DNA from 2 places in the Paenibacillus andongensis genome. Region 1 is predicted to be linked to the other one. Evidence: a T-box and tRNA genes for the amino acid it is inferred to sense, from the RefSeq annotation. Region 1 holds a T-box; the other holds one or more tRNA genes.
What was found. The T-box of region 1 lies ahead of ileS (isoleucine--tRNA ligase). A T-box ahead of a tRNA ligase gene usually reads a tRNA of that ligase, here a tRNA-Ile.

Region 1 (4,400 bases):
ACTTCATCTCTAACATCCAGGAAGCTATTCCATTTATTTTCCAATTCTTCCTTATACAAACTTGAATCGACTTCTGGCAGTTCTGCTAACTGCACACTGCTGAGCTCAACTCCGGGGATGTACTTCCACACTTCATCAGCTGTGTGCGGAAGAATCGGTGAAATTAGCTTCGTGATCGCAGTTAAGGCAGCATATAATACGGTTTGCGAAGCTTTCCGAGCTGGATCATGAGGCGCGTTTGCATACAAACGATCCTTGATAATATCCAAATAGAAAGAGCTCATTTCAACTGCGCAGAAATGATGAATCGTTTGGTAAACGACATGGAATTCATACGCTTCGTATGCCTTCACTACCTTCTCAATCATGCGATTCAAGCGGATCAACGCATAACGATCAAGCTCAGACAAACTCTCCGCAGCTACACGATCGGTTTCTGGGTTGAAATGACTCATGTTCCCCAGCAAGAAGCGCATCGTGTTGCGAATTTTACGGTATACTTCCGTCGTTTGATTCAAAATATTATCCGAGATCCGGTGATCCGATTGATAATCGACTGAGGATACCCACAGACGCAGAATATCGGCGCCTAGCTTACCACACACAACATTCGGATCAATCGTGTTGCCGATCGACTTGGACATTTTCCGTCCTTCTCCATCCAGCGTAAAGCCATGGCTGAGAACGCCTTTATATGGCGATTTCTCTCTTGTGGCAACACCTGTAATGAGAGAAGAGTTGAACCAACCACGGTATTGGTCAGAACCTTCTAAGTACAGATCCGCAGGCCATTGCAGCTCAGGACGGGATTCTAGAACAGCCACATGGCTGGAACCAGAATCAAACCATACGTCCATGATGTCCGTTTCCTTACGGAACTCAACATGACCACATTTGGAACAGCTAGTTCCCTGAGGGAGGAGATCCTTTTCATCTTTGATAAACCAAGCATTCGAGCCTTCTTGCTCAAATAATTGAGCCACATGTTGGGTGGTTTGCTCATTGACAAGCGGTTCGTTACAGCTGCGGCAGTAGAAGATCGGAATAGGAACACCCCATGCACGCTGCCTCGAAATACACCAGTCTCCACGATCTGCGATCATGTTATGCAGGCGAACTTCACCCCACTCTGGCGTCCATTTCACTTGCTTAATTTCATCCAACATCTCTTGTCTGAACTTATCGATGGACGCGAACCATTGCTCTGTCGCTCGATAAATAACTGGCTTCTTCGTGCGCCAATCATGGGCGTATTGATGCTGAATTTCACCAGCTTTAAGCAATAGACCTAATTCTTGCAGCTTCTCGATAATCAGCTTGCCGCCTTTTTCATAGAACAAGCCTTCGAAGCCCGGTGCTTCCGCTGTGAAATGCCCTTGATCATCCACAGGACATAGCACTCCGATGTTATAACGTTGTCCAATCGCGAAGTCGTCTTCCCCATGTCCAGGAGCTGTGTGTACACAACCAGTACCTGCCTCAAGTGTCACATGTTCGCCGACCATTACAAGCGATTCACGGTCATAGAACGGATGCTGACACGTAACGAACTCAAGCTCACTGCCCTTTATCGTCGATAACACTTCGTAATCAGTCCAGCCAATTTCCTTAGCTGCAGCTGCAAGCAAGCCCTGTGCAAGTACATACTTCTTCCCACCAGCCCCAACAACAGCGTAGTCGAACTCAGGATGAAGTGAGATACCCAGGTTTGCAGGGAGTGTCCATGCCGTTGTCGTCCAAATCACAATAGCGGCATCCTGCGGCAGTTTGCCTTTGCCGTCTTTAACAGGGAACGCCACATAGATGGAAGAAGAAGTTTTTTCTTTGTATTCAATCTCAGCTTCTGCAAGTGCACTTTCGGATGAAGGGGACCAATAGACAGGCTTCAAACCTTTGTAGACAAAGCCTTTTTGAACCATTTTACCGAACACTCGAATTTGCTGAGCTTCATAATTTGGCTGCAGAGTGATATACGGATTCTTCCAGTCACCGCGAATACCAAGTCGCTGGAATTGGCTTTTCTGTTTCTCAACAGACTGCAGGGCATACTCTTTGCAATATTCACGGAACTCAGGGACAGTCATTTTTTTACGATCGACTTTCCCGCTGTTTGTAATCACCTGCTCAATCGGCAATCCGTGTGTATCCCAGCCTGGAACATAAGGCGCATCGAAACCTTGTAATGTTTTGAATCGCACGATAATATCTTTCAATACCTTGTTTAAGGCATGTCCGATATGAATATCGCCGTTCGCGTACGGAGGTCCATCATGCAAAATGAATTTTGTTCTGCCTTTGCGACTCTCCTGCACTTTGGCATATATGTCTTCAGCTTCCCAGTGTTCTTGGATTTTCGGTTCCGCCTGCGGCAAATTGCCTCTCATCGGAAACTCCGTTTGCAGTAAATTTAATGTTTTGCCATAATCCATGCTAACCTCTCCATTCCTGCCTCAATCTTTATGTTGTCAGAAAAACAAAAAAAGCCTCTCATCCCCCAAAAGGGACGAGAAACTCTAGCTCGCGGTACCACCCTCGTTAAAAAGCTTAATGAACTTACACTCTGAGGTGTAGCGAACATAAGCTTAATCACTCGATCATGTGTAACGGCATGACCCGTTTCTCTCTACTCGCTTCAAGAGACGCTCCTGGGGGATATTCGGTACGCTGCAGAGATTAGGCTCACACCAAAACCCTAATTCGCTGACACTGCTCACTCGACCTACTCGTTCCAGTCATAGCTTTACTGAGATACATTTAACAGGAGTATAACCAATTCGTTAGGCATAGTCAATATGACAGCCACTTAATCGTCGATCCCTACTCTTCTTTATTTTCAAACTGCATACTTTGCCAGCCTTCTGTGCCCAACAGCTCTAATTGCGCTTCAAGCAGCGTCCGGAAGCGTGTGCGATAGATGGAGGCTTGTTTCTTCAGCTCTTCAATCTCCAAAGCAACCTTGCGTGAACGCGTCAAGGATTCGTTAATAATCCGATCAGCATTCTTCTCAGCTTCCTTCAAGATCAGCTGCGCTTCCTTCTTCGCATTGCTTCTCACTTCATCCGCAGCTTCTTGAGCAACAATAATCGTTTTGCTAAGTGATTCCTCAATGTTGGTGAAATGGTCCAAACGTTCCTGCAGCGTTAATGTCTGATTATGCAAGTCTTTATTCTCGCGAATCAATGCCTCGTAATCCTTAATGACTTGATCCAGGAATTCATTCACTTGATCTTCATCATAACCGCGGAACGAGCGGGAAAATTCCTTATTATGTATGTCTAGCGGTGTTAATGGCATCAGTGCCCCTCCTTAGCGTTTTGCGCAGCAAAACTGACTTCGTAAGCAAAGCTGAGCTTTCTTCCAAGAAAGCTAGTTTGAACCCACATCTATACTGAATCAGTTCGACAGAAAATAAGCAATTCCTGCAAAGTTCGTGGATAAATTATCCACGCTCACGCAAATTTGCCGATCTTCACACGAATTCGCCCTTTTTTCGTTACGCCTTCCACTTCAAGCACCTTGAATCTACCAAATCCTTGCAAAGACACCATATCCCCCTCTTTAAGGGGCTTACTAGGATCTTCCTCCAGCTTCCAATTGACGCGGCAGCGGCCAGCTTGAATGGGAACCAATATTTTAGCCCGGCTTAGCCTGAATACATCACTCACAATCCCGTCCATACGCATCGACGCAACAGACAGGTTCAGCTCGTCCAATTGTACCTTAGCTAGTTCCAGCTTATCTAACGACAACAGTTCTGTCTGTACATGAACCCTATGTACCTGAGACAAATTCAGATGCAAGTAATCCGCAGCATCCTGGGTAACCAAACAATGGCAGCCACCCTCTATAACATGAATATCGCCAACCTTGTCTCGCTTCATGCCGAGTCCAAGAATGGCGCCCATATAATCTCCGTGTTCTAATGTTAGAAATTTGCCGTCACCGGAAGAAACGGATAAGACCGCCATCGCCATATCTTCCCCATCCAAAGATCGGTAATCTGGGGCAATCAGAGCCCTTCTTCGTTCGGCGGCCGAATATCCGCCATCTAGACGGCAGTGGACATCTGGGTGTCTATTCACAAGTGATGTCAGTATAAAAGCCTGTCTGGGATCTAAGAAATCCGTTAGCTTCACAGCATGCTGCTCGGCTGCCCGTTCCACCCAATCCCAGGCTTTATCGACAAAATGGTGTTCATCCGAATGAAAATGACCATAGAGTTCTTTTGGCAATGTTAGAACAACCCCACAATAAAATCGAGCACAGCTGCAATCCCCATAACCACAAATCGCAATGCAATTAAGGCTACAATTGGTGAAAGATCAATGAACCCAATGCTGGGAATAATCTTTCGGAAAGGACTTAAATACGGTTCAACCAATTTCGCAAGGAGACCTCCA
Region 2 (4,400 bases), 2.4 Mb from region 1:
TTCAGATGTTAAAAAGCTTTAGGTGATGGGAATACCGATGTCTTTACGGACGGTCGAACCTCCTCGGATTTCTCATCCCTTAAAGAACAAATAAGCGCGGAAAACGCGCTTATCCAGGAGCGCCCCAACAAATAAGCGCGTTTTCCGCGCTTACAGCGAGAGCTCTGCGAGCCGAAAGAGTCTGAGAAGCCAGAAATCGACATTCGTTATTTAACATCACTTATCCACAAATCGGCATCTCACATATTTTCCTATACTCCTATACAATGAAAAAAGACCACCCGAAGGTGATCTTTTTCATTGAAGCGGGCGGCGGGAATCGAACCCGCGCGATCAGCTTGGAAGGCTGAAGTTCTACCATTAAACTACGCCCGCGTGTCTATCGGGACGACACGATTTGAACATGCGACCCCCTGCTCCCAAAGCAGGTGCTCTACCAAGCTGAGCTACGTCCCGATATGGTGGTAATAACATATGAAAAATGGCGCGCCCTGAGAGATTCGAACTCCCGACCTTTTGATTCGTAGTCAAATACTCTATCCAGCTGAGCTAAGGGCGCTTACTAAAATGGAGCGGAAGACGGGGATCGAACCCGCGACCCTCGCCTTGGCAAGGCGATGCTCTACCGCTGAGCCACTTCCGCATCGTACCTCAGGAGTATAAATACTGCTGAGGATTTGATGCGCGTAGAGGGACTTGAACCCCCACGGTCGCCCGCTAGATCCTAAGTCTAGTGCGTCTGCCAATTCCGCCATACGCGCATGCTGTAAATAAGGCAAATGGTGAGTCATGTAGGATTCGAACCTACGACACCCTGATTAAAAGTCAGGTGCTCTACCAACTGAGCTAATGACTCATGAAATTTTAATGGGGCCCCCGTAAAGTAACAGGAATTCGCTTCAGAGCTTACCTTCACTTTATGGGGTATAGTACTGGGGATCAAGGATTTGAACCTTGGCATGACGGAGTCAAAGTCCGTTGCCTTACCGCTTGGCTAATCCCCAACATAGTTTGGAAATGGAGGCTGATGGATTCGAACCACCGAACTCGAAGAGAGCAGATTTACAGTCTGCCGTGTTTAGCCACTTCACTAAGCCTCCACATATAAAGCCTTACCGGGCCCCGAAAAAGTAGTAGGCGTTGCTACAAAGCTTTGCTTCACTTTTTTGGGAATTGTGGTGCCGTCGAGAGGACTTGAACCCCCAACCTACTGATTACAAGTCAGTTGCTCTACCAGTTGAGCTACAACGGCATATTCATTTTCTAAAAATGGCGGAGCTGACGGGATTCGAACCCGCGGTCTCCTGCGTGACAGGCAGGCATGTTAGGCCACTACACCACAGCTCCATACTAGTAAATTGGTTTCTACGGGCCCCGAAAAAGTAATCGGCGTTGCTACAAAGCTTCACTTCACTTTTTTGGGTTGTATGGTGGAGGCTGACGGGATCGAACCGCCGACCCTCTGCTTGTAAGGCAGATGCTCTCCCAGCTGAGCTAAGCCTCCATGGGATCGAACTAGAAAATTATTGGTGACCCGTAGGGGACTCGAACCCCTGTTACCTCCGTGAAAGGGAGGTGTCTTAACCACTTGACCAACGGGCCAAACTTAAAAATTTACCAACGGAGAGAGAGGGATTCGAACCCTCGCACCACTTACGCAGTCTAACCCCTTAGCAGAGGGTCCCCTTATAGCCACTTGGGTATCTCTCCAATTTAATTAGTAGCGGCAGAGGGGCTCGAACCCCCGACCTTACGGGTATGAACCGTACGCTCTAGCCAGCTGAGCTACGCCGCCATATTGTCTTTCCTTTATTTAAAGAAACGGAGAAGGAGGGATTCGAACCCTCGAGACGCTTGTGACGTCTACACGATTTCCAATCGTGCTCCTTCGGCCGCTCGGACACTTCTCCATATATTTTATGGGATCCCCAAAAAGTAATTGGAATATGCTACGAAGCATCTCTTCACTTTTTGGGGGTTTGACTCCCCGAACAGGACTCGAACCTGTGACAACTCGATTAACAGTCGAGTGCTCTACCAACTGAGCTATCAGGGAATATTTGGTGGAGCCAAGCGGGATCGAACCGCTGACCTCCTGCTTGCAAGGCAGGCGCTCTCCCAGCTGAGCTATGGCCCCATAAAGGTAATAATATTGGTGGGCCCTGGTGGACTCGAACCACCGACCTCACCCTTATCAGGGGTGCGCTCTAACCAGCTGAGCTAAGGGCCCTAATGTGTAAAACAGTCTAGAGTGTGGCAAAAAAAATACCCACTAGGGGTATTCTGCTTGGCAACGTTCTACTCTCCCAGAACCCTGCGGTTCAAGTACCATCGACGCTGGAGGGCTTAACGGTCGTGTTCGAGATGGGAACGCGTGGGTCCCCTCCGCCATCATCACCAAACAGTCAAAGCGTGTTTGCGCCTTGAAAACTAGATACGAAACTTGCGTAAAGTAATCATGTGCATGGCTACGTTAGACGTAGGTGCTAGCTGCTTAGTCAGCTTTTTGGTTAAGCCCTCGACCGATTAGTATTCGTCAGCTGCATGCATTGCTGCACTTCCACCTCGAACCTATCAACCTCGTCGTCTACAAGGGGTCTTACATACTGGGAAATCTCATCTTGAGGGGGGCTTCGCGCTTAGATGCTTTCAGCGCTTATCCCCTCCGTACATAGCTACCCAGCGATGCCTCTGGCGAGACAACTGGTACACCAGCGGTACGTCCATCCCGGTCCTCTCGTACTAAGGACAGCTCCTCTCAAATTTCCTACGCCCGCGACAGATAGGGACCGAACTGTCTCACGACGTTCTGAACCCAGCTCGCGTACCGCTTTAATGGGCGAACAGCCCAACCCTTGGGACCTACTTCAGCCCCAGGATGCGATGAGCCGACATCGAGGTGCCAAACCTCCCCGTCGATGTGGACTCTTGGGGGAGATAAGCCTGTTATCCCCAGGGTAGCTTTTATCCGTTGAGCGATGGCCCTTCCATTCGGTACCACCGGATCACTAAGTCCGACTTTCGTCCCTGCTCGACTTGTAGGTCTCGCAGTCAAGCTCCCTTATGCCTTTGCACTCTGCGAATGATTTCCAACCATTCTGAGGGAACCTTTAAACGCCTCCGTTACATTTTAGGAGGCGACCGCCCCAGTCAAACTGCCCACCTGACACTGTCCCCATACCGGATTACGGTACCAGGTTAGAACTCCGATACGATCAGGGTGGTATCCCAACGGCGCCTCCACCCAAGCTGGCGCTCAGGCTTCAAAGGCTCCCACCTATCCTGTACAGATCGTACCAAAGTCCAATATCAAGCTGCAGTAAAGCTCCATGGGGTCTTTCCGTCTTGTCGCGGGTAACCTGCATCTTCACAGGTATTAAAATTTCACCGGATCTCTCGTTGAGACAGCGCCCAAGTCGTTACGCCATTCGTGCGGGTCAGAATTTACCTGACAAGGAATTTCGCTACCTTAGGACCGTTATAGTTACGGCCGCCGTTTACTGGGGCTTCAATTCATAGCTTCGGGTTGCCCCTAACCACTCCTCTTAACCTTCCAGCACCGGGCAGGCGTCAGCCCGTATACTTCGCCTTGCGGCTTCGCACAGACCTGTGTTTTTGCTAAACAGTCGCTTGGGCCTTTTCACTGCGGCCCCCTCGGGCTATTCACCCTACCGAGGCACCCCTTCTCCCGAAGTTACGGGGTCATTTTGCCGAGTTCCTTAACGAGAGTTCTTCCGCGCGCCTTAGAATTCTCTTCTCACCCACCTGTGTCGGTTTGCGGTACGGGCACCTTCGCCTGGCTAGAAGCTTTTCTTGGCAGTGTGAACTCATGACCTTCGGTACTTAAAGTTTCCCTCCCCATCACAGCCCAGCCTTACGGTTAGCGGATTTGCCTACTAACCAGCCTCACTGCTTGGACGAGCATCCATCAGCTCGCGTCACTATCCTTCTGCGTCACTCCATCGCTCATAACGGCTACGGTGGTACAGGAATTTCCACCTGTTGTCCATCGACTACGCCTTTCGGCCTCGCCTTAGGTCCCGACTTACCCTGAGCGGACGAGCCTTCCTCAGGAACCCTTAGGTTTTCGGCGGATCAGATTCTCACTGATCTTTTCGTTACTTATACCGGCATTCTCACTTGTATGCGCTCCACCTGTCCTTACGGTCAGAATTCAACGTACATACAACGCTCCCCTACCCATGCACATACGTGCAAGCCATAGCTTCGGTGGCGTGTTTAGCCCCGTTACATTTTCGGCGCAGAGTCACTCGACCAGTGAGCTATTACGCACTCTTTCAATGGTGGCTGCTTCTAAGCCAACATCCTGGTTGTCTGTGCAACTCCACATCCTTTCCCACTTAACACACACTTGGGGACCTTAGCTGATGGTCTGGGCT

Region 2: it encodes a tRNA-Ile, which carries the amino acid that the T-box ahead of ileS (isoleucine--tRNA ligase) is inferred to sense. The anticodon was not compared.

The regions. Positions count from the first base shown of each region.
Region 1 covers NZ_CP104467.1:3,274,660-3,279,059, reverse strand. The annotation lists gene ileS (isoleucine--tRNA ligase) at 1-2,429, opposite strand, end outside; T-box leader at 2,497-2,745, opposite strand; gene NYR53_RS14340 (DivIVA domain-containing protein) at 2,818-3,294, opposite strand; gene NYR53_RS14335 (YlmH family RNA-binding protein) at 3,450-4,232, opposite strand; gene NYR53_RS14330 (YggT family protein) at 4,235-4,400, opposite strand, start outside.
Region 2 covers NZ_CP104467.1:919,429-923,828, reverse strand. The annotation lists tRNA gene NYR53_RS04175 (tRNA-Gly) at 305-375, opposite strand; tRNA gene NYR53_RS04170 (tRNA-Pro) at 383-456, opposite strand; tRNA gene NYR53_RS04165 (tRNA-Arg) at 483-559, opposite strand; tRNA gene NYR53_RS04160 (tRNA-Gly) at 569-643, opposite strand; tRNA gene NYR53_RS04155 (tRNA-Leu) at 682-761, opposite strand; tRNA gene NYR53_RS04150 (tRNA-Lys) at 781-856, opposite strand; tRNA gene NYR53_RS04145 (tRNA-Gln) at 933-1,004, opposite strand; tRNA gene NYR53_RS04140 (tRNA-Tyr) at 1,019-1,100, opposite strand; tRNA gene NYR53_RS04135 (tRNA-Thr) at 1,177-1,252, opposite strand; tRNA gene NYR53_RS04130 (tRNA-Asp) at 1,271-1,347, opposite strand; tRNA gene NYR53_RS04125 (tRNA-Val) at 1,429-1,504, opposite strand; tRNA gene NYR53_RS04120 (tRNA-Glu) at 1,528-1,602, opposite strand; tRNA gene NYR53_RS04115 (tRNA-Ser) at 1,622-1,710, opposite strand; tRNA gene NYR53_RS04110 (tRNA-Met) at 1,722-1,795, opposite strand; tRNA gene NYR53_RS04105 (tRNA-Ser) at 1,823-1,910, opposite strand; tRNA gene NYR53_RS04100 (tRNA-Asn) at 1,984-2,056, opposite strand; tRNA gene NYR53_RS04095 (tRNA-Ala) at 2,062-2,137, opposite strand; tRNA gene NYR53_RS04090 (tRNA-Ile) at 2,154-2,230, opposite strand; rRNA gene rrf (5S ribosomal RNA) at 2,286-2,402, opposite strand; rRNA gene NYR53_RS04080 (23S ribosomal RNA) at 2,507-4,400, opposite strand, start outside.